4 regions of the Arthrobacter phoenicis genome follow, and region 3 is predicted to be linked to each of the others. Evidence: riboswitches for the same ligand, from Rfam matches in the RefSeq annotation. Region 3 holds a riboswitch; each other region holds the start of a gene.
What was found. A riboswitch is a leader RNA that binds a small molecule or an ion and turns the genes downstream of it on or off. The one in region 3 is predicted to bind cyclic di-AMP.
Positions count from the first base shown of each region.

Region 1 (6,911 bases), on a different contig from region 3:
GGTGTCATGGCGCAGGACTCCTTCGATCATCGCCGCAACCTCGGAGGAGGAACAGTTCTTCAACTGGGAATAGATGCAGGTCGATTTCTTCTCCACGTGCCAGTAGATCATCACTCCGGGACCGCCGTAGCGGTTGTGCCATTCGGTCATCAGGTTCGATTCCCAGGAGCCGAACTTCTTCGAATCCGACGCGCACGCATTCCCTTCACCCCACCACTCAGGGTTCCTGGCCTCGAACGTGGCGTTGACGACCTTCACGATCGCCTGGCGCAGATTGTCCTTCGTGATGAATGTCCGGCGTACGTGGCGTAGCTCCCGTTCGTTCTCTCCGTGACCGCCGGCATCAGTGACGGCTTTGATGCCCATGTTCGTCCCGAGCCCGAACAGGCAGAGCAACAACCGCCTGCGAAGGGTCTCACGGTCAAGGACCTCACGGGAGGCCACGGAAACGAATTCCTGGGTGAACCCGGTCAGGAAGTCCGCCTCCTTGAGGACCTCAAGCAAGTCCAGGGTGCCCCACCGTGCCAGGACCTCGTCCTTGAGTTTGCCCAGATTCGCCGGCTCTTCGAGTTTTTCCAGCTTGGGTACCTTTATCCACGGCGCCCCTCGGCGTCTGGTGATCTTCACCCCGCCGGTGGAATCGGCCAGCAGCCCGTTATCCAGATGCTCCAGTGATCGGGTCATTCTTGACTGAAGATCAAAAATGAACCTGGCCGGGTCCAGCGGTTTCCGCAAGGCCTCGTAGTGGAGCTCACGGGAAGCGTCGAAGTCCTGGGGAAGGTCCTCTTCGGGGTCCCGCCATTTCCCGGCACCGTCAACGAAAACCTCACGACGGCGCAGCGCGTCCCGTAAGGACACGAGCAGGCAAAGCTCGTAAGGGATCCGCTCAATCCTGCCTTTCTCGTCCCGGACAGCGCCTTCCCAGGACCTGGGCACGACGCCCGCGACCGGGACTACATCTCCGGGCGCGAAGAACTGGCTCTTACTTCCAGCATCCGCGTACCGTTCCAGCAACGCGATGGCATCCATGATGGGCCGGAACGCCGTGTTATGGCAGCGGAACCGCAGCACGGACAGCAGCGCCGGCAACATCCGCCGGTAATGATTCGAGTACGAACCCCGCAACACGGTCCGCACCTTGCCCTGGAACACGGTCTCGTTGGCTTTTGCCTCCTGGACCAGTTGCCGCAGGGTTTTCTCGCTCACCACCGGGAACACAGCGTTCCGGACCGTTTCGTCCGGGCTTGTGACTGCCGTCTCGGCGAGTTTGAACAGCAATGCCGTCTTCCCGCGCACCCTTTGCAGGTCCTCGGTGAGTTCTTTCTCGACCTTCCTCACCGCGCTGGTATTGATCTTCAACACTAGAACGAGCAGCAAGTCGACCAGGCTGTCAGCGATCTCTGCCGTGCGTTGATGACACAACGCCGCTAAGAGCGTCAAGCGCACAGGGCGCAGCGCGTCGTGGAAATCCGATGGATACATCCGGGCCGCCCTCGCCCGCCACGCGTTCACGACCTTCTCCGACACCCCGGCAAACAAACCAGAAGGAAGAGCAAGACCCTGAGCAGCTGAAAGCTTCTCCACCTCCGCCAGCAATGATTCCAAACCAGCCGGGCCCGGATCAGCCTTCAACACCGACAACAGAGAACCCGCCGTTCCATCAGCGACCAGAGCCTCCAGGCCAGCAGCGCCGTCCTGCCCCAGAACCTTGAGGACATCAGCACACAGGCGCTGCTCAAACAACGCCCGGCCGGTGCCAACAATCCTGCCAGCACGCCCCGGCGGCTCAATCCGCTCCTGACGGCACCGGGACAGCAAAGCATCCACAAGCGCAGACTCACGAACCTCCGACGGGCACACCCTCTCCGCCAACCACCCAGCCAGCCGGGCCTCATCAGCGGAGGTGAACTCACGGAATCCAAAATGGGACCTGATCTCGGCCCGGTGGTATTTGATTGAACGCCCATCCCAATAGGGACCCAGCCCATCGATAGGAACGGAAATCTGCGCTGCAACATAGTTCAAAGCTCCCAGTGGAAGATCAGAAGGCCCGACCGGAAACCTGGCATGTTGCTGAAAAAACTTCAGTAGCACAGCAAACCCTGCCCGAGTCGCTCCTGACTTCCGCGCCATCAATGCCACATCGTCATCAACCAGCGTCCACGAATCAAGAAGTTCGCTCGTCAGCTCAAGGCCCATACCAGAACTCAACCACATCTAGATTGCCCCTGAAGACACCTTCAGGAGTACCGGGCCAAAGAGAAGCGCAGGCCGGTGTAGAGCGTCCGACGGCCCGAACATGCCCCGTTATACGCGGCCAATTCCGGGATGCCGGCGAGAGCGGCGGCCCGGTCGGAGCTCGCCCGCCCTCGCGCCTCGTCGCGCTTCCAGCGGACCAGGATAAACATGAGCAGGAGCACCTCCGGCAGCTCGCGCCGTAGGACCAGGCGCCTGCGCGCCCCTGCGTCGCCGCGGAACGTGGGTCCACCACACTGGAAATTACCGCCGGAGAAAATGGCCCGCGAAATCGCCGGGCGTTCACCCCTATATCGTTGCTCCGGTGTCGGGGAAACGGTACAGCCGCTCTGCATCCCGCATTGAAGAGCGGGCACGCTTGCGGTCACCGGCGGCGTCATACGCGCAGCTGAGCCGGAACCAGGAACGCCAGTCCCCCGGAGCATCTTCTGTTTCGGCCCGGTACTTTTCGAATTCCTGGTCCGCCGCGGCACGGACGATGCGTCCGGCGGGTGTGCGCGGCAGATTGTCTACGGGCAGACCCCCCTCGGCCTCAAGGGCCCGCGCCATCTGTTCTGTGCGGGCACCGAACAGAAGTTCACGGAACAGTGCCCAGGCACCGATGGCCGGGAGTACCAAGTACGCCGCGCCAAGGACGTTGGCCAGAGGACTGGTATCCATCAGCAGGAGAGCGGAACGCTGGAATGTCACCACCAGGTAGAAGACCAACAGCAGCGTTACGGCCACCACCCAGGCCTTGGTCCGGTTCCTCCGTAGAAAAGAAAAGAATGACTTCACGGCCCCACCGACCCTGCTCGGGCAAACCGGACCGGACCCGGAGCCGAGCCGGACTGCGGATCCAAAGCGGTTCCTGCAGCTTCGGCGGCCTTGGCTCCGGGAAACAACTCCGCGCCCCGGAGAGCGCCACCTAGTGCTTCAGACATTGGGATCAACATTACATACCAACAACAATCGCCATCCAAATCTGCAGTGCGGCTTTCGGCAACGGCATCCGGGCCGTCCGGAACTTTGGCACCGTCCCCGCACCGGCGGCGGGCCTTTACCAACCGGAGGGCGGTATGCCAATGGCCGGTGACGCGCTACCCCCAAGGCAGCGACTCACCGGCCCGTTGGCGCTGGTGTCTCTAGGCGCCGGCGCGTACGAACGTGACGGGCCCCGTTGCGGTCAACCACGACAGCGGATGAACCACCGTCTGGTTCTTGCCGTTCATGCCCGAGCTGATGACCTGGCCGTTGCCTGCGTAGATTCCAACGTGTCCGGACTGAACAACCATGTCACCCGGGGCCGGGGTGCCAACCGTCTTGCCGTAATTCATGAACGCCATAGGGCCAATGTCGCCTACAGGGATGCCTGCTGCGCCCAAGGCCTTTTCGACGAGGCGGGTGCAGTCCTGGATAAGGCCCAGCTGCGCGTAGGCGGCCGAAAGCATGGTGGCGTTGACTCCGCCCGCTGCCTGAGGGGCAGCGGCCGGCGCCGGTGCCGCCTGAACGGTGACCTTGGGCGCTGCCACCGGTGCACTAACCACCGGTGTCGTGGCGGCCGGTGTCTTGACCGCCGGTGTGGGCTGAGGGATTTCGGCAGTCGCCGGCGCTTCGATGACCGGTGCGGGGGTAGTGGTGACGGCCGGGCGTTCGAAGGATATCCGAACGCTGGCGTCGGCGCTGAGCGGAGCGGACGCCAGGGCGGTCACTTCCTGCGTTGAGGGCAGTGCCGCGTCCTGCTGGGCCGGAGCCTCGGCGGCCTGGGCAGCGATACCGCTGGATAAAACTAGGCCTGAAGCAACGGCGAGGACGGCGGCCTGCCGTCCCGCTCCGCCAAAGTTGTCTGCGGCAGACTTGGAAATCTTCGCGAGCGGACTGGTGTGGACGGTAACCGCGCGCCGGCGGCCATGAACGCGTGTGGACATGACAAAGTAGCCTCTCCCAATGCCTGCGGGGTTAGCTGTCGGATTCGGATGGGAGTCACCCGGCCGCAACTCCTGCAGATGCAGTAGCGCGGCTTCACCCCAAGGCCTGAACCAGGCCAAACGTGGTTTCCCCGTCTCTGCCGGACGAATTCTGCGAACGGATCCCCGGCAGCGGCAGAGTTAGGCAATCAACCCGGGAGTGCCGCCCTTGGAGAGAGTCGGCACGGAACCGACCGTACCGCAAGTAAGAGAAGATTGTCACATTCTGATAACGCGACGGGATAAATGTCACAGCCCCTACGTGCACCTCCACTGCTTGTACCCGCGGAAGGCCACCTAACCGGACCATCCTTCTGTCGTCCCAAAAGTGCGCCACGACCATCCGTTACACGGACAATATTTGGTCGGCTCACGACGGTTACTGGTGACGCTAGCAGTCACTTTCCGCAATCGTCTGGCCCTAAAGAATCCCACGGCACACCGAAATGACGCCTGGAGGCCTTCCAGGTGACGAAATTTCGGCAATCCGAAAAACATGTAAACGCATGAATCTGCGGCGGATATATGGAAGACTTGTCTTATCGAAGGGGAGTAGTTCCCACCGTCCGCGTATCGCGGACGCAGCGGCGCATCGACATACTGGCATCCTCCTACAGGTTGCCCGGTGCGCCACCCGGCTAGCAGGTGCCGGGCGAGCGAGACCTTCGGTCAGACACCACTCTGACCGGAGCTCCCCCGAAATTATGGGTCCGGTCAAGGGTATTGCCTCGAGGATGACCATGACGAACCTGCCCACGACACACACCACACCGACTTTCCAGAGCGCCAGTCCTGCGGATCTTCGTCGCTGGCGCCAGTACCTGGCCGACGAACGGGCCGAAGCGGGCGTGTACCGGGACCTTGCCGGACGCCGAAGTGGGGAAGAACGGGAGATCCTCCTGGCCCTGGCCGAAGCCGAAACCCGGCACGAACAGCACTGGCTGGACCTGCTCGGCGATAAAGTCGGCAAGGCCCGCCGCGGAAGCCTCCGTACCCGGTTCGTCGGCTTCCTTGCCCGCCACTTCGGATCCGTGTTCGTCCTCGCCCTGGCCCAGCGTGCCGAAGCGCGCTCACCGTACGCACGCGATGCCCACGCCACCGACACCATGGCCGCCGACGAACAGATCCACGAGGAAATCGTCCGTGCACTCGCCACAAGGGGCAGGAACAGGCTCTCCGGAAGTTTCCGCGCTGCCGTCTTCGGCGCAAACGACGGGCTCGTCAGCAACCTCTCCCTCGTGATGGGCATCAGCGCCAGCGGCGCATCCAACGCGGTGGTCCTCCTCAGCGGCGTCGCCGGCCTACTCGCCGGCGCCCTGTCCATGGGAGCCGGAGAATACGTCTCCGTCCGCTCCCAGCGCGAACTCCTCGAAGCCTCCACGCCCAATGAGGACGCACACGCGCGGCTACCGCACCTGAACGCCGACGCCAACGAACTGTCCCTGCTCTACCGCGCCCGGGGCATGGCAGAAGACGAAGCGAACGCCAAGGCCTCCGAGACGCTGCAGAACCCACACGAGAAACCGATCGTGGCTTCCCCTGACCACGACAAACACGAAGCAGTCGGCACAGGCCTCGGCGCGGCCACATCCAGCTTCCTGTTCTTCGCCTCCGGCGCCATCCTGCCCGTCCTCCCCTACCTGTTCGGACTCGAAGGCATCACCGCGCTCATCGTCGCCGGCATTATCGTCGGCCTGGCCCTGCTGACCACCGGCGCAATTGTTGCCTTGCTCTCCGGCGGGGCTCCGTTGAAAATGGCGCTACGCCAGCTCGCCATCGGTTACGGCGCCGCGGCCGTCACGTACCTGCTCGGGATGCTGTTCGGAACCAGCACGGCATAGGCGGCACAGCAGAGCCGGGCAGCCGTCGGACGGCCCGGAATGTCAGGGCGCTTCCACACGGCTGGGCCGCTGAGGGATGGTCGCTGTGGGGCCTGTGCTTAGCTAACGGACCTGCTTCGTAGTCCTGACGATTTCCGGCCGGCGCGGGCTGTCTCCAATCGTGCGGCATGATGAGGTTCATGACGATTGCCAAGTCCGTTCTGCTGTTTATTTTGGCCGCTGTCGCCGAGATAGGCGGTGCCTGGCTGGTGTGGCAAGCCGTTCGGGAGGGCCGTGCGTGGTGGTGGGCCGGTCTCGGGATCATTGCCCTGGGTCTGTACGGTTTTGTTGCGACCTTGCAGCCTGACGCGCACTTTGGACGGATTCTGGCCGCGTATGGCGGCGTTTTCGTCGCGGGGTCCCTGGTGTGGGGAATGGTCTTCGACGGGTTCCTGCCCGACCGCTGGGACGTCATCGGATCCGTGATCTGTCTGGTGGGGGTGGCCGTGATCATGTTCGCTCCCCGCGGGACCGCTTCCTAGCAACCGATCAGGAGGATTGCATCGGCGGGCATCTGGTGTCGCCGTAGGAGGAGACGACTTAGCAGTCCCCGGTTTTCGGCTTGCTGGTGACCCCGCAAGCGGCACGCCGGTAGAAATACACGCACGATTCCGTCGGCATGTCCCGTGTCTCAAGGCTTCCGCAGGCCAGACAGGTCAGGGCCCCGCTGAGCTGGTCTGCACTCGGCGGCCATAGCGGCCCGTCGGTGGATGATGGCCAGGCCGGCCGGGCCGGGAAACTGCTTAGCGGGAGGGGCCGCTCTTAGCGCGATCAGCACCCAATGTTGCCGCCGCGGGGGCCTTTTTGGCTTGGGCTGCGCCTTTGCCCA
Region 1 covers NZ_JBDFMK010000003.1:102,163-109,073, reverse strand. The annotation lists gene ABC337_RS18215 (Tn3 family transposase) at 1-2,199, opposite strand, end outside; gene ABC337_RS18210 (hypothetical protein) at 2,241-2,408, opposite strand; gene ABC337_RS18205 (hypothetical protein) at 2,545-3,033, opposite strand; gene ABC337_RS18200 (NlpC/P60 family protein) at 3,381-4,163, opposite strand; cyclic di-AMP (ydaO/yuaA leader) riboswitch at 4,170-4,360, opposite strand; gene ABC337_RS18195 (VIT1/CCC1 transporter family protein) at 4,943-6,043, shown strand; gene ABC337_RS18190 (YnfA family protein) at 6,223-6,564, shown strand; gene ABC337_RS18185 (hypothetical protein) at 6,623-6,733, opposite strand; gene ABC337_RS18180 (hypothetical protein) at 6,826-6,911, opposite strand, start outside.
Region 1: it holds a riboswitch for cyclic di-AMP, as region 3 does, so the genes downstream of both, ABC337_RS18200 (NlpC/P60 family protein) here and ABC337_RS16095 (NlpC/P60 family protein) in region 3, are expected to answer to the same signal.

Region 2 (6,911 bases), 2.5 Mb from region 3:
AGTCCGATCCGCCAGGTCGCGGACTTCGCCGCCGTTACCGGAATGGGCCAGAAGGCCGGAATGACCCTGGCCGCCGCCGGCATCGCACTCACCGTGGCCGTCCCGGTGACCGGCCCCGCGCTGGCCGTCGACGCCCCCACCGCGGGGTCCGTCTCCGCCGCGGCCCAGCCCGAGGTCAAGGCCGCCGCCGCCCAGATCGACTTCAACCGCACCGCCGTCACCACCAAGGGTGACCCGGACGGGAAGCTCAAGCAGCTGCTCAGCGCGCAGTCCGTTGGCTCCATCACCCGCGCCGCATCCGCGGGGACGCTCGGCGCCCCGCTGGACACCATGATCACGGCGTCGCCCTTCGGCTACCGGGTCAGCCCCATCACCGGCGCGGTCGGCGAATTCCACCGCGGCCAGGATTACGCCGCGCAGTGCGGCACAGCCGTCCATGCCGCCGCGAGCGGCACCGTAACTTTCTCCGGCTGGCACCCCTACGGGGGCGGCAACCGGATTGTGGTCGACCATGGCAATGGCCTGGAGACCACGTATAACCACTTGTCGTCATCCAGCGTCCACGTCGGCCAAAAGGTCTCCCGTGGCGATGTGATTGCGATGAGCGGAACAACCGGTGCCTCCACCGGCTGCCACCTCCACTTCGAGGTGATGGTCAACGGGGACGTCGTTGATCCGCTGGGCTGGCTCTAAAAGAGCCCACCGCAATGCTCACACTTCCGTGACACGCCGTGATCTGAATGTGACATTGAGTCCGAACTGTTGTACCGTATGAAGCACGCCAACTTCACCGAAGTTGGCGCTCTTGAGTGGATTGCCTAACTCTGCCACCGCTCAAGGTCCGTTCGCATGACATCGTCTGGCAGGGGCGGGGGAACCAATTTTGGTCTTCGCAAGAAGACCTAGGGGTTAAGTCGCAAAGCTTCCCAGGAAGCGGAGCGGCCGGGTGACTCCCATCCGAATCCGACAGCTCACCTCGTAGGCATTGGGAGAGGCTACTTTCGTGTCTTCACGCCACAATGCTGCGCGTTTTCGCGCTGGCGAGGCTCAGTCGAGCCCGCTGATGACCATGCACCGCGTTGCCCTTGCCGGCGCCCGGGATGGTTCACGCAATGCAGTTCCTGCTTTTGGCGCGTCTTCGCAGTACACCCTTCGCTAAAGAAACCCGTTTCGGGGCGATCCGGCGTACCCCCAAGATGCCGGAGCGTCCTTAGTCCCGCCTGTTCAAGAGCGCGGACACAAAGGATCACGAAAGAGAGAACTAAATGACTACTCGTGCAACCATTGCACGCCACCGCGCGGAGGTCACCAAGACCAACTCGCTGGCTGTCATTGCCAAGGCCGTCGGCGACAACGCCGGTGGCATGGGTCGCCAGGCTGCGGTTATCGCTGCTGCCTCCGGCCTGGTCCTGACCAGCGGTATCGCGGCCAACGCCGCCGAGACCAACGTTCAGCGCGAATCCACCTCTGCTTCCGCCACCGAGGTTCAGTCCACCGCTCCGGCCACCATCTCGGCGGCCTCCAGCATCGCCATCTCCTACGAGAAGCCTGCTGTGACCACCGCGGCCGCCCCCGTCGTCGAGGCCCCGAAGCCCGTCGTCAAGGTTCAGGAAGCTGACACCACGACCGCCAACACCGCCGCAGCCACCCCGGCCGCCGGCACCGCGGTCAACGCGTCCGTCGCCACCAAGGCTCCGGCCGCCACCAGCGGCATGGGCGCCTCGATCGCCGCCGCCGCTTACGCCCAGATCGGCGTGTCCCAGGACTGCACCATGCTGGCCACCAACGCCCTGGCCGCCGTCGGCATCCGCTACCACGGCTGGCCGGCAGGTTACCTGTCCCTGGGCCGCACCGTCAGCGCCGCCGAAGCGCAGCCGGGTGACCTCGCGTACTACCAGAACGGCGGCATGGGCATGGCCCACATCGCCGTTTACGTCGGCAACGGCATGGCCGTCCACGGCGGCTGGAACGGCGGCACCACCGCCCTCTACAGTGTCAACGTCGGTTCCGGCCCGGTCTTCATCCGCGTCGGCGGCTAAGACCCCCGCTTCCCGCGAAGCTTCGAGAAGGACCCCTGCCACCGGCTGGGGTCCTTCTCTGTTAACCGCGTGCCAGCGGTGCAGGAAGCACCGCTGGCACGCGGGCCCAGGATCCGCCACGGATGCCCTGCGGCCCGAAATTCGGTAATCCGGGCCACCCGTGTTTACTCTTGTGGTGTCGATCCTTAGCCTGACCATGCAGAGGGCAGCCGGCCCTCGTGCCACTGGCGGGTGCGGCCGTGAAGAGGGATGCGGATGCGCACACTCGTTCTGAATGCTGGATATGAACCGCTGGCGGTTGTGACCTTCCGCCGGGCGCTGGTGCTCGTGCTGACGGGCAAGGCCAGTGTCGTGGCCGAGGGGGACGACCCGGTGGTGGGGCCGCAGGATATCCTCGGCCGGCCGAGCGTCATCCTGCTTAACCGCTACATCCGCCCCCGCTACAACACCGTGACTGCGGTCAGCCGCCGGGGTGTGCTCCGCCGGGACGGCCACCGGTGCGCCTACTGCGCTAAACCGGCCCACACCATCGACCACGTCCAGCCGAAGTCCCGGGGAGGGGCCGACTCCTGGGAGAATCTGGTGGCCGCCTGCCTGCGCTGCAACAACGTCAAGGGCGACCACACCCCGGCCGAGATGGGCTGGAAGCTCGGGTTCACCCCCGGTCCGCCGAAGGGCACGATCTGGCAGATCAAGGAGCTGGAGAAGCCCACCCCCGCGTGGGACCCGTTCCTGCTGCCCGAATCCGCGCACTAGCACCGCCGGCCGCCCGCAGGCCGCTAGGCTGGGCGGGTGGAATTCAACGCCGTCATTCTCGCCGGGGGCAGGTCCTCCCGGCTGGGCGGAACCCCCAAGGCCGCCCTCCGCTTCCGCGGGGACACCCTGCTGGAGCGGTCGTTGCTCGCGGCAGCCGGTGCACGCGGCGTCGCCGTCGTGGGACCGGAAACCGGCAGACTCCCGGACGGAATCCTCCTGTGCCGTGAAGACCCGCCCTTCGCCGGACCCGCGGCGGCCCTTGCTGCCGGGCTCGAGGCCCTCGCTCGCGGGGGAGCGGCCGGCGGGAGCCAGGCGCCGCTGACGCTGGTCCTGGCCTGCGACATGCCGCTGGTCGCCGACGCCGTCCCCGCACTCTTCGCCGACCGTGCCAGGGCGCAGCCCGGCTCGGACGGCAGCGTCGCCGTTTCGGCGGACGGCCGGATCCAGCCGCTGGCCGGCCTTTATGACACGACCGCGCTACAACGATCGGTGGCGGACGCGGCACGGCGCGGCACGCTGGTGGGCGGATCGTTGTTCGGCCTGCTTGCTAGTCTGGACCTGCGGACGGTTCCCGTGCCGCCCGGGTCCACCGACGACGTCGACACCTGGGCGGACGCCCAGGCCCTGGGGGTCGCGCGTCCCGGCGTTGCCGGGAACGGAAGCGGCCGCCCGCACACGACATGAAAGGCCCACCGTGAAGAGCCAGGACGAAACCCTCGAGGACTGGTGCCGCGCACTGCTCCAGGCCCTTGAGCTCGACGGCGTCGACATCGACATCAACGAGGTACTGGGACTCGCCGGCGTTGCCGCGCATTCCGTGGTCCGCCCAGCCGCACCGCTGACCACCTTCATCGCAGGTTTCGCCGCCGGGCTGGCCTCCGGCACCGGCCAGGCCACCGACGAGGTTTCCATGCGGGCCGCCATGGGCGTCGCGCGGAAACTGGCCAAGGAATACGCCGCCGAGGCCCCCGGGGAATGACGTCCGAGCCACCCCGCGCCGACGCCGACGACGCCGGGACCGAGCCCGCCGCGCACCGGCACCTGGCCCACACGTGGCAGGAAGCCCGGGAGCTCTCGTTCGACTGCGCCACCCCCATCCCGCCGGCCCCGGTGCCCCTGCGCCGAGCCCTGGGACGCACCCTCTCCGCCGACGTCACGGCCCTCCACGACATGCCGCACTATGCGTCCTCGGCCATGGACGGCTGGGCGGTGAACGGCAGCGGCCCCTGGATCCTGGCCGAACCCGGGCAGCGCCTCGCCCCTCACCAGGCCAGTCCCATCGTCACGGGCGGGCTGATCCCGCCCGGTGCGAAGGCCGTCCTCCGCAGCGAGAGCGGCAGGATCGGCCTCGATGAGGACCAGCTGCCGGTGCTGAAGCTTGGCGGTGGCGCGAAGCCGGGGGAGCCCCGCAACGGCGACCACATCCGCAAAGCCGCCGAAGAAGCGGCCGAGGGCGAGGTCCTGATCCCCAAAGAGACCGTGCTCAACCCGGCCCACCTGGCCCTCGCCGCCCTCGCCGGCCACGACACCCTGCCCGTGCTGGGCAAACCGGTGGTCCGCCTGGTTTTCACCGGTTCCGAGGTGGTCGCCAGCGGCGTGCCCCAGCCGGGGGAGGTCCGGGACACCTTCAGCCCGCAGCTCTCCGCCGTCGTCGACCTGCTCGGCGGCGTCCCCGCCGGCGAAATCAAGATCGGGGACGGGGACGGGGAATGGCTCGCCGCCCTGGAGGACCCCGAACCCGCGGGCGACGACGAAGACACCCCGCCCGCCGACGTCGTCATCACCACCGGAGGGACGGGCCGGTCCGGGACCGACCACCTGCGCCGCACCGTCGAGCAGCTGGGCGGCAGGCTGCTGATCGACGGAATCGCGATGCGTCCCGGGCACCCGGCCGTCCTCGCCGAACTACCCGACGGACGCTTCATCATCGGCCTGCCCGGCAACCCGCTCGCCGCCATGATGGCGCTCTCCACCATCGGCGGACCACTCCTGGCGGCACTGGGCCACCGGCCCCCGCCGCCCGTCACGGAGGTCCCGTGCGGCACGATGATCGACGCCGATCCCGGCCGTACCCGGCTGATGCCCTTCCGCATGGTCTACGGCATGGCCTCCCCGGCCCAGCACACCGGCCCCGGCATGATGCGCGGACTCGCCGCCGCCGACGGGGTCCTGGTGGTCCCGCCGCACGGTGCGCAGCTGGGCGAACCGGTCCCGGCGTTCGCGCTGCCCTGGGGGCGGCCGCTGCCGGAGCCCGACGCAGGCAAGCCTGCACCGAAACCCGCCGCTCGACGCACCCCGAAGAAACCGGCCGGCAACGGTCCGGTCGACTGGAGCGCCCTGCTTGGCTGACACCGGCCGGCCTGAGCCCGGCGTGGCTGGCGCCCGCTTGGCTGGCCCCACGGGTGCCGGCTTGGCTGGCACCAGTGCCGAGTTCAGAATGGATCCAGAGGCGGGAACCGGCCGCAGGCCGGGCCGCCCCACCGCACCGCTGATGAGGAGTACCGAATGGGCCGCGTGACGCAACGCCGCAAAGTGCACAAGTTTGTCCTGGACGGATCGCCGCAGGCGCGTGAGTTCCCGGTCCGGTACCGCGAGGACGTCCTGGCGGTGGAGGAACCACTGGAGGTACGGCTGGGCAGCACGTCCTTCTCCGTGACCATGCGCACCCCGGGCAACGACTTCGACCTGGTGGCCGGCTTCCTGGTCTCCGAGGGGATCATCTGGTCCGCCGACCAGCTTGTCTCGCTGCGCTTCTGCGCCGGCGAGGACGAAGACGGCGTGCAGACCTTCAACGTGGTGGAAGCCCAGCTCCGGCCCGACGTCGCCCGCCCCGACACCGGACGGAACTTCTTCACCTCAAGCTCCTGCGGGATCTGCGGCACCGATTCGATCGAGGCCGTCGAGAAGTCCTCGCACTTCAGCCCCGCGGGCGACCCGGTGGCAGTGCCCGTCGAGACGCTGGCCGCGCTCCCGGACCGGCTGCGCGAAGCCCAAGCGGTTTTCGACGCCACCGGCGGCGTGCACGCCGCGGGGCTGTTCCGCATCTCCGACGACGGCGGCGCCGAGCTCCTCTGCCTGCGCGAGGACGTGGGCCGCCACAACGCCGTCGACAAGGTGGTGGGCTGGGCGCTCCGGGAGGGGCTGCTGCCCCTGCGCGGCACCGTCCTGCAGGTCTCCGGCCGTGCCTCCTTCGAACTCGTGCAGAAGGCCTCGCTTGCCGGGATTCCCGTCCTGTCCGCCGTCAGCGCGCCCAGCAGCCTGGCCGTGGAACTCGCCGAAGCCAGCGGGATGACACTGGCCGGCTTCAGCCGGGGTACCAGCCTGAACGTCTACGCCGGCCACGAGCGGATCGGCGTGCCGGCCGCCCTCAGCTAAACCGGACGGCTGGCCTAAGCCCTCGTGGCACCGTAGATTAATCCAACGACTGGATTCAGGCCTGCGCCCGGTTCCTCCGCACCAGAGCAAAAAGAGGTTCACTGTGCACGACGACCGCCGTCTCACGGAAGTCCGGCTGGACCGCTTCGTCCGCGAACGCATCGTTCCGGCCATCTATCCCCGCACCGTCCCGCTGCGCCTGAGCAGCTGGACCGCGCCCGGAGAACCCGTACCGGCCCTTGAGGCCCTGCAGCAGGACTTCACCCCGCAGGACCCCGGGGCACCCTGGGGCGGCCCGTGGTCCACCACCTGGCTGCGGCTTCAGGGCGAGGTGCCCGAGACCTGGGGCAGCGCGCCGGACACCGCCGTCGAGGTCCTCGTGGACCTGGGGTTTAGCGCGGACCTGCCGGGCTTCCAGTGCGAGGGCACCGCCTGGCGGCCGGACGGCACTGTCATCAAGGCCATCTCGCCGCGGAACCAGTACATTCCGCTGAAACTCCTCGGCAGCGGCATGACCGTCGACTTCTACGTCGAGGCGGCCGCGAACCCCGACCTCTCACAGGGCTGGACCTTTGCCGCCACGCCGTTGGGGGACAAGGCCACCGCTGGCACCGAGCCCCGCTACCGGCTGGGCCGGATCGTGATCGCCGAACTGGACCAGTGCGTCTGGGAACTGCACCAGGACATCTGGACGCTGCGGGGGCTGATGCACGAACTGCCCATGGAGCTGCCCCGCCGCCA
Region 2 covers NZ_JBDFMK010000001.1:931,952-938,862, reverse strand. The annotation lists gene ABC337_RS04140 (peptidoglycan DD-metalloendopeptidase family protein) at 1-693, shown strand, start outside; cyclic di-AMP (ydaO/yuaA leader) riboswitch at 841-999, shown strand; gene ABC337_RS04135 (NlpC/P60 family protein) at 1,266-2,039, shown strand; gene ABC337_RS04130 (HNH endonuclease) at 2,295-2,795, shown strand; gene mobA (molybdenum cofactor guanylyltransferase) at 2,832-3,479, shown strand; gene ABC337_RS04120 (DUF6457 domain-containing protein) at 3,490-3,774, shown strand; gene ABC337_RS04115 (molybdopterin molybdotransferase MoeA) at 3,771-5,144, shown strand; gene fdhD (formate dehydrogenase accessory sulfurtransferase FdhD) at 5,301-6,170, shown strand; gene ABC337_RS04105 (alpha-mannosidase) at 6,274-6,911, shown strand, end outside.
Region 2: it holds a riboswitch for cyclic di-AMP, as region 3 does, so the genes downstream of both, ABC337_RS04135 (NlpC/P60 family protein) here and ABC337_RS16095 (NlpC/P60 family protein) in region 3, are expected to answer to the same signal.

Region 3 (6,911 bases):
GCGCGAGCTCCGGCTGGACCTCGACCCGGGCGTGGAGGCGCCGCGGCAGCTCGCGCCGCTGATCGACCCGGAGTTTCACTCCTGCGGCACCGTGGAACCGCACGGGGCGCGGATGCTGGCGCACCCGGAGGAAGACTTCTACATCGTGGGCATGAAGTCCTATGGCCGCGCCCCGACCTTCCTGCTCGCCACCGGCTACGAGCAGGTGCGTTCCGTGGCCGCCGCGCTGGCAGGTGACCTGGAGGCGGCGGACACCGTCCACCTGGAGCTGCCGGAGACCGGAGTTTGCTCCACGGACATCGGCAGCAGCTGCGATACGCCCGCCGCAGCCGGGACTCCGGCGCCAGCCGGGGCAGGAGGCGGCTGCTGCACCGCACCGGAGCCGGTCCTCCTCGGTTTTCCCACGGGATTGCTGCACGGGCGCAGCGGCGAAGCGGACGCCGGATGAGCGCCGGGGCGGCCCTCCGGATCAGGGACCTGACACCCGCCGACTGGCCCGCCGTCCGGGATATCTGGGCCGAGGGCATCGCCACCGGCCACGCGACCTTCGAGGCGGAGCCGCCGTCCTGGGAGAGCTTCGACGCCGGACGCCTCCCGAACGTCCGTCTGGTGCTGGAGGACGACGGCGCCGTGCTCGGCTGGGCCGCCGTCTCCCCGGTGTCCACCCGTCCCGTCTACCGCGGCGTGGTGGAACACTCGCTCTACCTCGCCGCCGCCGCCCGGGGCCGCGGCCACGGTGGGCGGCTCCTCGCGTCGCTCATCGGCCGCTGCGAAGAGGCCGGCATCTGGACCATCCAGTCGACCGTCTTCCCGGAGAACACCGCCTCCCTGGCCCTGCACGAACGCCTGGGATTCACCGTGGTGGGCACCCGGCGCCGGATCGGCCTGATGTCCTACGGGCCGCTCGCCGGGCAGTGGCGGGACACCGTCCTGATGGAGTACCGCAGCCCGGACCACTAGCCGGACGCGGGCTCACGGCCGGTGCGGAAGAATGGGACGGTGAGCGAGGCCGGTGACTTCATAGACGCGACCCTGCAGCGCGAGAGTTCCTGGCAGCGCGCCGAGGCCGATCAGGACCGCTTCGGGCTCGGGCTCTCGATTTACGGTGCCTCCGTTGGCGCGGTCCGGGGCACCGTCCGGGACGCGCTCCGCCGGCATCGGGAGCTGGACCGGGACGGTCTCACCGCGCTCAGTTCGGAACTGTGGGCCGTGCCCGTGTTCGAGCGCCGCCTGGCCGCCGTCGTGCTCCTGCAGTCGGCCCTGCGGCACCTGGACAATTCGGACCTGACCCGGATCGAGGGCTTCCTCCGCGGCGCGCACCTGCCCGACCTCGCGGACCCGCTGGCGGTTGACGTCGTGGGGCCGCTCATCGTCGGGCTCGACGGGCAGGCCCGGTCCCGCGCCGAGGCCGTCCTGGACCGGTGGCTCCGCGACCCCGACCCCTGGCTGCGCCGCGCTGCCCTGCTGGCTCCGCTGCGGGAACTCCGCAAGCGCGAGGGGGACTGGGCGCGGTTCCGGCGCCGTGCGGCCCTGGCCAACGGCACTGCGTATGGCGGCCCCGACGGCGGGGCGGCGGAGATCGTGAGGGCCGCCGTCGAGCGCGTCGAACGGGAAGCGGGCGGCGAAACCTAGGGATGGTGGCCGCGCGAAGCGGCGGGTCTCAGGCGGGCCGGCGCTCGACGACGGCGTAGGCCTTGCCGTCCAGGAACTCCCAGTCCGTCACCACCATGAAGCCCAGCGCGTCCACCCTGTCGTTTAGTACGTGCAGGTCGAAACCGCCGTCGCGCGGCTCGGCGTCCCAGGTGGCGACGTGGATCTCCTTCCCCTCGAGAACCAGCAGCTCGGTGTTCACGTCGAAGTCTTCCTGCGGCTGATCGCTCAGCTGGCAGATCGCGACACAATGGAGATTCATCGGACCCTCCGCTCGGGACATGGTGGGATCATCGTAGCCCCGCCGGGACGCCTCCGCCGTTACCTTAATGTGACATTCGGGAGGATGGCCGTTACCGTGGAGAGGTGCCCGTTGGTTTCCGAGACGGGCGCCCCCGGACCGATTGCCTAACTCTGCCGCGGTCCAGGGCATCCTCGCAACCAGCTGGCAGAGACGGGGAAACCAATCGCGACCTGCCCACGGGCGGGTCTTGGGGTGAAGCCGCGCAGTGTCCGCCCAGACGGACCCGCGGCCGGGTGTCTCCCATCCGAATCCGACAGCTCACCTCGCAGGCTTTGGGAGAGGTACATTATGACTTCACGCTCTACTGACGCGCGCCCCGGCACCACCGCAACCACCGGTCGGGGTGCCGCCTTCGCCGCGGCGACCGGCACCGTGGGCCGGCAGGCTGCCGTCGTCCTCGCCGCCTCCGGCCTGGTCCTGACCAGCGGCATGGCGGCCAACGCCGCCGGCAACGTCCCCGCCGAACGGGAATCCGCACCCGTCTCGCACGCCGACGTCGCCGGCAAGGTTTCCGCCCCGGTGACCGCCGACTCTGCCGTTCAGATCAGCTTCGACCGCCCGGCCGTCGCCACCACCCCGGCGCCCGTCGTCGAGGCCCCGGCTCCGGCTCCGGCCCCTGCCGCCGCGCCCGCGGTGGCCAAGGCCCCCGTGGCCCAGGCCCCGGCCGCCCCGGTGGCGAAGGTGACCGTCCAGGCCGCAGCCCCGGCGCCGGCTCCGGCCGCCGCCCCCCGCCGGTGGCGTCAACGCCGCCATGCTTTCCGCCGCGTACAGCCAAATCGGCATCACGCAGGACTGCACCGCGATGGTGGAGAAGGCGCTCGGCGCCGCAGGCATCCCGGTGGGCGACCTCGGCCCGCAGCAGTTCCTCAACTACGGCAAGGTCGTCTCCGACCCGCAGCCGGGCGACATGATCGTCCAGTCCGGCCACGTCGCCATCTACGCCGGCAACGGCCAGGCGATCAGCGGCGGCATGAACGGCTCCAACCAGACGATCGTGCACCCGCTGTCCTGGCTGACCGCCACCGGCAGCGTGACCTTCGTCCGCGCCGGAGCCTAACCCGCGCGTTCAGCAGTACCGGACCGGCGTCCGGCAGCCCTCACGGCTGCCGGGCGCCGGTTTCGTTGTCTGAGGTTTCGTCGTCTGCGGTTACGCTGTCTGCCGCGTCGTTGTCGGCCGCGTACCGCAGGAGGACCACGCCGTTGCCGAACGCCCGGCTCTCAAGCAGCGTCAGGCCGGTGGGGGAGTCTGCGGCCTTGAACAGCGGCGTTCCGCGGCCCACCAGCACCGGGTGGACGTAGATCCAGAACTCGTCGATCAGCCCGAGCCGGCGGAAGGAGTCGGCCAGCTCCGCCCCGCCGAGGGCCAGGTCGCCGCCGGGGGCGGCCTTGAGCGCCCGCACCTGCCCGGCGTCGACCTCGCGCACCACCGTGGTGTTCCAGCCGGCCTCCGGCAGCGTGCGGGAGTAGACGTACTTGGGCATCTCCCGCCAGATGGCGGCGAAGTCCGCGACGGCGGGAGGGCAGTCAGGGTCCTGGTCCGCCGTCGGCCAGTACCCGGCCATCAGCTCATAGGTGACCCGGCCGTCCAGGAACGCGCCCATGGTGCGCAGCTGGTCGTTGAAGTGCTCATGCAGTTCGGCATCCACCCGGTGCCAGCTGATGTCCGCGTGCGGGCCCTCCATGAAGCCGTCGAGGGAGACCTGGAAGGACAGGATGATTTTCCGCAAGGATCCGTCCTATCCGCCGGGCTTCGCAAAGCCCGCGGCACTGACGAATTCAATCCCCACGAACGCGTCCCCGCCCTCGACCCACGCGTCGTGCCCCGGCGGGATGGTGTAGGAGTGGCCGCCGGCGATCTCCACCCGGTTGCCGTCGGTGGTCTCGACGGTGAGCCTGCCGGAGACGCAGAAGCCGACGTGGCTGAGCTGGCACATCTCGGTGTGGACCACCGGCTTGATGCAGTCGGACCAGCGCCAGCCGGGCTGGAACGTGAAACGGCCGATCGTGTAGTCGTCGAGGGTGACGATATCCACCTCGGTCTTGTCCGGGCGGCGCTTCTCGTCCGGTGTGTTGTGGGACTTCACCTGCAACTGGGAAACAGCGACAGCAGGCATTGCTCTGCCTCTTTCGGTTTGGAACGGAAACTACGGACAACGCCTACGATCCTCGCTTGAGCAGGGGTTGTCGATACGGTTTTCCTAGAAGCCGGACGAGCTGCCGGAGCCCGAAAAGCTGCCCCCGCCGACGCCGTACCCCGTGGTCCCGCCCCGGGCCGAATTGATACTGGTCACGCCGGTGGTGAAGCCGGAGGAGAACGCGGGAACCGAGAAGAAATAGGCGGACGGGTAGACCGTGCCGAGGATGCTGGGCTCGTAGCCGGGCCGCTTCCTGCCGCCGCTGCCGGACCGTGCCTCCTCCATCTCCCGGCGCATCAGCCGCGCCTCCCGTTCGGTGCGGGCGAATCCTTCGATCACGGTCTCCGCGTGCCGGTTCAACAGTTCGGTCAGTTCCGTGCGGGCGTCCCGGAGCCTGTCCAGCGCGTCCTCTGGGCCGAGGGCGCCGCCCGCGAGGTCCGCGGTCCAGCCCTCCATGTCGCTTTGGCTGCGGTCGCGGAAGGACCGTAGCGCGGCGGCGGTGGCCGAGTCGCCCGCACCGTGGCTCTTGCGGAGGAGGTCCTCGATGCCGGCCAGATCCCGCCTGAAGGGCGCGAGTTGGCGGTCCCAGGCGGTGGGCCAGAGCGGGCTCCGGTTCAGCAGCGCGTTCGCGTCCGAGATGACGTCATCCAGGGCGTCCAGTTCCGCGGCGGCGTCCGCGAACTGCCGGGCCAGCGCCAGGGACGAGCGTTTCCCCTGCTGCCGTCGGGTGAGGGCGTGGACCCGGGTGGAGAGCGCCGTCGCGGCGTCGTACCGGCTGAGGAAACTGCGGTGCTTCTCCAGGACCGTGCCGCCGTAGCGGGAGGAGGCGGGGATGGTGCCGGCGTTGAGTTCGGTGACCGGCAGGTCCATGCTCACCCGGGCGTAGGCGGCGTCGCCCTTTGCGGTCTCCCGGCGGCACCCCACCCGGGTGCGCCAGCGGACCAGGAGCCAGGCGGCGGCCCCGGCGGCGGCGAGTCCCGCGCCGATCCACGCCGTGACGAGGAACGCGGTGCTGCGGTACCAGGGCTGGTTGATCAGTTCCGCGCCACGGCGGATCCCGGCGATGGTCCCGTCCGTCCACTGCGCGTCGCGGAGCAGGTCCTTGGAGGCGTCCTGGATGTCCGTCCGCGCTCCGGGGGAGACCTTCCGGTCCTCACCCATGTAGGTGCCGACGTGGCGGCCCACCGGGTCGAGCGCGAAGATGAACAGCCCGTCCGCCCACTTCTGTCCGTCGGGGCTGATCCAGTCCGGGTGTTCCGCCCGGGCGTAGCGCAGCACCTCCTCGTTCAGGTTGTCCGAGGCGGTGCCGTTGTAGGTGTACACCGCGACCTTGGTGGGCTGGTAGAACTCGATTCCCCGGACCGCCGGCAGGAGCGTGGCGAGGTCCAGGACGCCTGCCCGGTCCACGACGACGACGTCGGTAGGCGTGGTGCCGGTGCGGACTACGGCGGTGGTGGTGCCCGTGGCGATCGCCGCAATCGGTGCCGCCGCCGCTCCGGTCGCGGGAGGTCCCAGGACGAGCGCTACGGCGACGGCGGCGAGCGCCAGGAACGTGGCAAACCTGGCGGCGGTAAAGGTCCCCATCGGTCCCACCATCTGCAGAGGGAGTGTTGTCCCAGACTCACGGCGGACCGGCCCGTCTGAAAGGGTCCAAAGACACCATGACCGGTGCGGGTGGTCCTTGCATACTGTCGGCATGAGCCAGCCGAAGCCGGGCCGGGTCCTCGTGGGCATCGCCGCGGCCGTCGTGCTGCTGATCGTCGCGGCCCTGGTGGCCGTTCTGCTGCGCGGGCAGCTGCGTCCGCTGGACCCGGGCACTCCCGCCGGCGTGGTCCAGCAATACAGCAAGGCCGTGGTGGAGGGCGACCTGGCGGCGGCGCAGGGCTACCTGACCGAGACCGCCAAGAACCGGTGCACGGGCTACTTCGGGACGGTCCAGGCCGCCCGGGTGGTGCTAGTGGGCTACACCGAACGGGGGCCCACCGCCACCGTGCGGGTCTCCATCGTCCATACCGCCGGGGAGGGTCCCTTCGGTCCGTCCGAATTTACGGAGGACGGGGTGTTCGTGTTGGTGCGCTCCGGCACGGGCTGGTCCATCGACGACCTTCCCTACAGCCTGCAGGCCTGCACCGGCGGGACACCGGTCAAATGACCACGACGCCGGTCCGGGTTCCCGCCGGAGGTACCGCCCAGGCCAAGGTACGCCGGCTGGTGGTGTACGTGCTGCTGGCGGCCCTGGTGGTGATCGCCGCCAACGGGGCCGGCGGCCTGCTTGAACGCGCACTGACCGCCGGGCAGGTCCTGGCCGGCGAGGGGGTCGCCGGGCTGGCGCTGTCCCTGGCGTTCGCACTCGTGAGCGGGCCGCTGGCTGCGTTGCTCTGGTGGCTGGTGTGGGGCCGCCTGGGCGCAGATGACGAACGTGCGGCGGCGTCGTGGGGTCTCTATGTGAGCGCCCTCTATACGCTGTCGCTGCTGATCTCCACCACCTCCCTCCTGGCCGCGGCGTCGTCGCTGGTCACGGAGCCCCAGCCGCAGTGGCGCCCGCCCCTCGCTGTGGGGATCGTCTGGTTCCTGGTGTGGGTGTGGCACCGATGGATGTGGCGGCACCCGGCCAAAGGGCCGCTGGCGCTCGCGCAGGTACCGGGGGTCATCGGAACGACGGCGGGGCTGGCGATCGGGGCGGGCGCGGGGGTGGCGGCCCTCTCCGGGCTGTTCGACGTCGCCCTGCGCGGCTCGATGGAACTGACCGGCGCCGCGGACCCGTGGTGGCGGGCCGTCCTGGGGAACACGGTGTGGGCCGCCGGGGGAGCGCTGGTGTGGTG
Region 3 covers NZ_JBDFMK010000001.1:3,393,033-3,399,943, forward strand. The annotation lists gene ABC337_RS16075 (FAD-dependent oxidoreductase) at 1-448, shown strand, start outside; gene ABC337_RS16080 (GNAT family N-acetyltransferase) at 445-960, shown strand; gene ABC337_RS16085 (DNA alkylation repair protein) at 1,000-1,632, shown strand; gene ABC337_RS16090 (hypothetical protein) at 1,661-1,912, opposite strand; cyclic di-AMP (ydaO/yuaA leader) riboswitch at 2,046-2,240, shown strand; partial or broken gene ABC337_RS16095 (NlpC/P60 family protein) at 2,243-3,011, shown strand; gene ABC337_RS16100 (dihydrofolate reductase family protein) at 3,052-3,681, opposite strand; gene ABC337_RS16105 (cupin domain-containing protein) at 3,691-4,068, opposite strand; gene ABC337_RS16110 (DUF5129 domain-containing protein) at 4,153-5,673, opposite strand; gene ABC337_RS16115 (LpqB family beta-propeller domain-containing protein) at 5,786-6,241, shown strand; gene ABC337_RS16120 (DUF5671 domain-containing protein) at 6,238-6,911, shown strand, end outside.

Region 4 (6,911 bases), 2.2 Mb from region 3:
TCGCCGCGGCCTACCTGCTCGCCGGACCGGCAGGAGTGGGCCGGCGGGTGCTGCACCTGCTGGCGACGGGCGCGGCGATGGTGGCGGCGGCCGGCTGGTGGCTGGCCGCCGTCGAGCTCACCCCGGCGGCGGACCGGCCCTACATCGGCGGCTCGCAGGGCAACTCGATCCTGGAATTGACCCTGGGTTACAACGGGCTGGGCCGGCTCAGCGGGGACGAGACCGGCAGCGTCGGCGGCGGCAACGGCTGGGGCACCCCCGGCCTATTCCGGCTCTTCAACAGCGAGTTCGGCGGGCAGATCGCGTGGCTGCTGCCGTCGGTGCTGCTGCTGGCCGCCGGCCTGCTGTGGCTCGGCCGGCGCGCCCCACGGACCGACGCGGTCCGCGCCTCCGTGGTGGTCTGGGGCGGCTGGGTGCTGGTCACCGGGCTGACGTTCAGCCTGATGGCCGGGATCATCCACCCCTATTACATGGTGGCGCTGGCGCCGGGCGTCGCCGGGCTGGCCGGCCTGGGGTCGGTGTTGTTGTGGCAGCGGCGGGATCAGCCCGTGGCCGCCGGGACGCTCGCCGCGGCGGTGGCAGCGGCCGGGTTCATGGCCTTCGAGTTGCTGGGCCGCACGCCCGCGTTCGTCCCGTGGCTGCGCTGGCTGGTGCTGATCGCGGCGCTGGCCGCCGCCGTCGGCGTGATGGTTCCGGCCGTCCGGGACTTCGCGGGGGCGTCCGCGGGCGGCACCATCAGCCCGCTGTTCCCGGCCGGACCGACGGCGGGGCAGCTGGCACGAACGACGGCGGGACTCGCCGTCGTCGCGGCCCTTGCCGGTCCCCTGGCGTACTCGCTGTCCACCGCCTCGACGGCCCATTCCGGCTCGATCGTCAGCGCCGGGCCCGCCGTGGGTGGCAGGGCGGGCCTGCCGGCCATGTTCGGCGGCACCGGAGGAGCCATGGGCAACGCGCAGGGCACGCCTTTCGGACGAACCAACGGGACTGGAACAACTGGCACCGGCCGCGGCCAGGGCGGCGGCATGGGCGGGTTGCTCGGCGCGACCACGCCGTCGTCGGACCTGGTGAATGCCCTCGAAACGGACGCCGGCCGCTACACCTGGGCGGCCGCCGTCGTCGGGTCCAACAACGCCGCGGGTTATCAGCTCGCCACGCAGCTGCCCGTGATGGCCGTGGGCGGGTTCAACGGCACCGACCCCGCACCCACGCTCGAGCAGTTCCAGCAGTACGTCGCCGACGGCCGGATCCACTACTTCATCGCCGGACGCACCATGCAGGGCGAGAGCGGATCGGACGACGCCGCCAGGATCGCCGAGTGGGTGGCGTCCACCTACCCCGCCCAGAGCATCGGCGGCACCACGGTGTACCTGCTGGCGAAGTAACCGGGCCGGACGCTCCCCGTTTCGACGGCTCCCTGCCGCTTAGACGTCTCCACGGTATGTATCAAGCTGTTTGTGACAGCTGGGTGGTTTGTTTGTGGTTGATGCCGGCTGGGGGTGGGGCTCCGGGTGCGGTGGGTTTGCGGTGGTATCGGTGCGGGTTGCGGTTGTAGGAGGCGTCGAGGGTGGCTTGGCGTTGGCTGCGTGCCTGCTCGATCCGGCCGTGGTGGACGGTGTCGGGGGTGTAGTAGTTCAGTCCGCTGTGGCGGTGGTTGGTGTTGTAGTCGGTGAAGAACGCGGCCATGTGGTCCCGGGCGTGGTCCAGGTCCTGGAACCGGCGGGGGAAGTCGAGGTCATATTTGACGGTCTTGAACAGGGACTCCGAGTACGGGTTGTCATCGGAGACCCGGGGCCGGGAGTAGGAGAGCTCGATGCCCAGTGCCCGGGCCAGGTCCAGGGTTGTGCCGGCCCGCATCGGGGCCCCGTTATCGGCGTGCAGGACCGTGGGGCTGTGGTGGTTTCCGGTGACGGCGTCCCGGATCAGGGCGGCGGCGAGGGCGGCTGTTTCGGTGTGTTCAACCCGGTGCCCGACGACCTTGCGGGAGTAGACATCCATGATGGTGTAGAGCCGGTAGGTGTGTCTCCCGGGCCCGTGGAGCATCGTGATGTCCCAGCTCCAGAGCTGGTTCGGGGCGTCCGCGTTCAGGACAGGTTTGACCCGTTGCCGGGAGCCGGTGCCGCCGCGTTGAACCCGGCGGTCCCCGTTTTGCCCGTGCGCGGCCACGATCCGGTGGGCTGAGGCGATCGAGAAGGAACAGCGCCCGGAATCGAGCATCCGGTAGTAGGCCTGGGTGACCGAGAGGTTCCCGTAGTCCTCGGAGTTGAGCCGTTCCATGAATTCCTTAGCCTCAGCCGTGCTGATCCGGTTCGGGTAGGCCCGGCCCTTATGCGGGAGGGTGACTCCGGCGGGAGGAGCGGGGTTCAGATGCCGGTACCAGGTGGTGCGGTGAAGACCGAGCAGGGCGCAGGTCCTCACCGCTGACCAGCCGGCCGAGACCAGGTGCCCGGCAAAGGTCAGGGCGATTCCTTTCCAGACTTTGGGATCAACCATTCGGGCCGGCCCGGGTCCGGGTCCGGAAGGTGCGGGTCCGTTGCCGCCGCGCTCCTGGCCATCGCGTCCAAGAGCGCGGAAGCTTTTCCCAGAATGTCCACCGCGGCCTCGGACCGGGCCAGTTTGGCTTTAAGGATCTCGTTCTCTCTCAAGACCCGTTTGAGCTGTTGCTTATCTCCGGCATTCAAGCGCTGGTCCTCACTTCCTGGCGCGGCATTGGACCTCAACTCCCCGGCCTCACGCTGCCGGACCCAGAGCCGAAGAGTTCCATCGGTGATGCCGACCGCCCTGCTGAACGCGGTCCTGGAACCGCGTTCAAGGCACTTGTCGTACTCCTCGAGAATCGCGTGTTTCTGCGCGAGAGTGAAGTGGCTCCGGTTAGACACACGCGAAGGGATCACAAAATCCATTACGGACCTTTCCCCGCCCCGAACGCCCGACCGTGAACGACAGGAAACCTGTCACACAACAGCCTGACACACAGGGTCCAGGCGTCGAGCGTGCAGGGAACCGTCGAAACGGCCCGAAAACCGGACCCCGGCCACCGCGAATCGGCAACCAGCCACACCGCGGCGTTACCTAAATGTGACATGCGAGAGAAAGTCCGGTACCGTTTTTATGGTGCGGCCATCGATCTGGCCGCATATCCGGGTCTGACGCCAAACTCTGCCGCTTCCCGGATTCCATGGATTGAGGCAGAGACGGGGAACCCAGAGTTCCCGGGCACCTGCATCCATGCACCCCTTGGGGTTAAGCCGACTCGTTGATGATCCGAGCGGCCGGATTTCTCATCCGAACCCGACAGCTAACTCCGTAGGCGTTGAGAGGCGAACATGACTGAACACAAGGCACCCGTGCGCCTAAAAGGCGCTAAACGCACCTCCTCGGCCGACGTCGCGCGCCACCGCGCCGACCCGGCCCAGGGCTCGGCCACCCGAGGCCGCACCACCTTTGGCTCCAAGGGCAAGCTCACCGCCGTCGCGCTGACCGCGGCTGCCGTGCTGCTGGGCGCCGGCGCCGCGGGCCAGGCCACCGGCACCACCGCCCCGGCCGCGACCGCAACCCAGGCCCCGAGCCTGCAGCTCTCCGATCTGGAACGGCTCGGCAACTACACCCCGGCCACGGCGCCGGCCAGCGTCGAAGCCCAGGCCTCCAAGGTCACCCCCGAGACTCCGGCTCCGGCCGCGTCCACCCCCGCTCCGTCCACCCCGGCTCCCGCACCGGCCGCTCCGGCCCCCGCCGCGGCACCCGCCCCGGCCCCGCAGCCGGTGGCCGTCGACGATCCCGCCGGCGCCCAGGCCTACGCCGCCTCGCAGCTGCCGGCCCACGGCTGGGCCCCGAGCGAGATGCAGTGCCTGATGAAGCTCTGGACCCGCGAGTCGGACTGGAAGACCACGGCCACCAACCCCTCCAGCGGTGCGTACGGCGTAGTCCAGTCCCTCCCGGCCGAGAAGATGGCCAGCGCCGGCGCGGACTACATGACCAACTACCGCACCCAGATCAACTGGGGCCTGCAGTACGTGCAGGAACGGTACGGCTCCCCCTGCGGCGCCCTGAACTTCCACTACGCGAACAACTGGTACTAAGCCGCTAGAAGCTGCAGCCACGTCGCGCAGACACAGCAAAGGCACCGATCTTCTCAGATCCGGTGCCTTTGCTGTGTCCCGGGTAGCCCGGGCGAGTCCTCGAAAGGATGCGTAAGGGCGCTACCCGGCGATGCCGTAGAGCCGGTCGCCGGCGTCGCCCAGGCCGGGGACGATGTAGGACTTCTCGTTGAGCTTCTCGTCGATCGAGGCCAGAACGATCGTGACGTTGGCATCGGAGAGCTCTTCCTCCAGCTTGGCCAGGCCCTCGGGGGCGGCCAGCAGGCAGATGCAGGTGACGTCGGAGGCGCCGCGCTTGAAGAGGAACTTGATCGCCTCGCGCAGGGTGCCGCCGGTGGCCAGCATCGGGTCCAGGACGAAGATCTGACGGTCGGTCAGGTCCTCGGGGAGCCGCTCGGCGTAGGTGATGATGTCCAGGGTTTCCTCGTCGCGGGCCATGCCCAGGAAGCCGACCTCCGCGGTGGGGACCAGCTTGGTCATCCCCTCGAGCATGCCGAGGCCGGCGCGGAGGATCGGGACCACCAGCGGGGTGGGCTTGGTGAAGGCCGTACCGATGGTGGTGCTGACCGGGGTCTCGATGGTGACCGGTTCGGTGCGCACGTCGCGGGTGGCCTCGTACGCCAGCAGCGTGACCAGCTCTTCGGTGAGCTGGCGGAAGACGGGTGACGGGGTGTTCTTGTCCCGCAGAACGGTGAGCTTATGGGCCACCAGCGGGTGGTCGACAACGAGAGTGCGCATGGGTCAAAACTATCATCCGGACGCTTCGGACCGCCCCCGCCCGCCGGGGGTCCCGGCGTCGTCCGCCACCCTGCGAGCAGGCGCGGTTCCGGCGTCGTGGTGCCCGTCCGGCGCCCTCTCCCGCAGGTGCTGGTCATTGTCGAAGGTGGGTGCCGGGCCGGTCCGTTCCCGGTGTCTGATCACGTGGAACAGCCGGTGCGCCAGGATCACGATGCCCACCCAGCCCAGGCCCAGCGCCCAGCCGAAGATCACGTCGGTCATCCAGTGATGGCCCAGGAACACCCGGCTCATGCCCATCGCGATGATGAAGAGAGCCCCGGCCGTGATCAATCCCACCCGGGCGATGGTGCGATGGACCTGCAGGCAGGTGAGGTACACCACGAGTGAGATGACTACGGTGGTGTTCAGGGTGTGGCCGCTGGGGAACGACGGCGAGGTCTCGTAGGGCGGGACGGCGTCGGCGAAGTCGGGCCGGGTGCGGCCGATGAGCTTCTTGCCCAGGGAGGTGGCGGTGACGGAGACGGCTGCCGCCCCGCCGATGAGGATCAGCGGGCGCCAGGTCCGGGTCCGCCAGATCAACAGCGCGGTGAGGATGCTGGCCAGGATGGGCATGCCGATGCCGCCGCCGATGTTGGTAAACCCTGTGACGAACGCATCCAAGCCGGGGTTGCGGAGCCGTTCCATGGCGGCGAGCGTGGGCTTGTCCAGGTTGGCCAGGCCGGCGTCGTCCACCACGTTGTCGTAGACCTCGGCGCTGGTCAGGGCCAGCGCCACCACGGCGATGCCGCCCAGCAGCATAGTGATCCACAGCGCGGCGTAGGGCACCACCCATCTGCCCCAGCGCCGCATCAGCCAGCTCTCAGTCCTGGTGCTCACTGCGTTCTCCCGACGTCCGGTGCACCCACGGTGCACAGCTTGCTTAGGATCGAAACTACCATTGAGCCATGACATCGCCCGAGCCCCGCCATGCCGAGTGGATGGGCCTCGCCCTGATCGAGGCGCGGCAGGCCCTCGCCACCGCGGACGTGCCGATTGGGGCCGTGGTGATCGGCCCGGACGGGACGGTGCTGGGCACCGGCCGGAACGAGCGGGAGGCTCTCGGGGACCCGACGGCGCACGCCGAGATGGTGGCCATCCGGGAAGCCGCCGCACGGCTCCGCGAGCGCCGTGCCTCCGAGGGGGCGCGCGACGACGGCTGGCGGTTGGCGGACTGCACCCTGGTGGTGACGCTGGAGCCGTGTGCGATGTGCGCCGGCGCGGTGGTGCTGGCCCGCATTCCCCGCGTGGTGTTCGGCGCCTGGGATGAGAAGGCGGGCGCCGCGGGGTCCGTGTTCGACATCCTCCGCGAGCGCCGGCTGAACCACTGGGTGGAGGTCTACGGCGGGGTGCGCGAGCGGGAGTGCGGGGACCTGCTGCGGGACTTCTTCGCGGAGCACCGCGGCGCCTGATCCCTCCCCCCTGTTTCCTCCCCTAATCCCGGCGTCCCCTGGTCCCGCTTACCGTTCGGCGGTGGCCGTCGTCGAGGCCCGGAGCGCGTCGATCCTCTTCCGCCGGGAGGCCGGCGCGTCGAGGCTGAAGGCCCGGAAGTCGCCAAGGTCCTCCCGGATCCAGGCCTCCACCTCCACGATCCGACGACTCACCGCGGGCGTCAGGTCCCCGAAGACCCAGGCAGCGATCGCCTCGGTGGCCGGGTCGTACTGCCACAGCCCGATGATCCGGCCCCGGTCCAGGATCGGGTGGTCCGGCAGGTCCGCCTGCAGCGCCAGCGAGCTGAGCCCGGCCTTGCGGTGGTCCGCTTCGTCCAGCAGCTCGGCCGCGTTCCGCCGCAGGAGTACCAGCGAATCGGTCCCGGCGAGCAGCTGGATCTGTTCCTCCGCCGGAGCCTGAAAGGCGGCGAGGCGGTCGACGTCGTCGGGCAGCATCCACAGCACCGCACTGTCTTTGCCCGCGTCCCCGGGGAGTGGAACCTCGACGGCGCCCGCGGCGCCGAGCGCCGTGCGTGTCTGCGCCACGGTGAAACCCGTGAACCACTGGGACTGCTTGGCGGTGGCGCCGCCGGTCCAGCCGAGGTAGCGGCGC
Region 4 covers NZ_JBDFMK010000001.1:1,169,586-1,176,496, forward strand. The annotation lists gene ABC337_RS05340 (ArnT family glycosyltransferase) at 1-1,382, shown strand, start outside; gene ABC337_RS05345 (IS3 family transposase) at 1,444-2,490, opposite strand; gene ABC337_RS05350 (transposase) at 2,454-2,876, opposite strand; cyclic di-AMP (ydaO/yuaA leader) riboswitch at 3,143-3,325, shown strand; gene ABC337_RS05355 (aggregation-promoting factor C-terminal-like domain-containing protein) at 3,324-4,076, shown strand; gene upp (uracil phosphoribosyltransferase) at 4,197-4,832, opposite strand; gene ABC337_RS05365 (phosphatase PAP2 family protein) at 4,845-5,708, opposite strand; gene ABC337_RS05370 (nucleoside deaminase) at 5,777-6,280, shown strand; gene ABC337_RS05375 (DNA glycosylase AlkZ-like family protein) at 6,329-6,911, opposite strand, start outside.
Region 4: it holds a riboswitch for cyclic di-AMP, as region 3 does, so the genes downstream of both, ABC337_RS05355 (aggregation-promoting factor C-terminal-like domain-containing protein) here and ABC337_RS16095 (NlpC/P60 family protein) in region 3, are expected to answer to the same signal.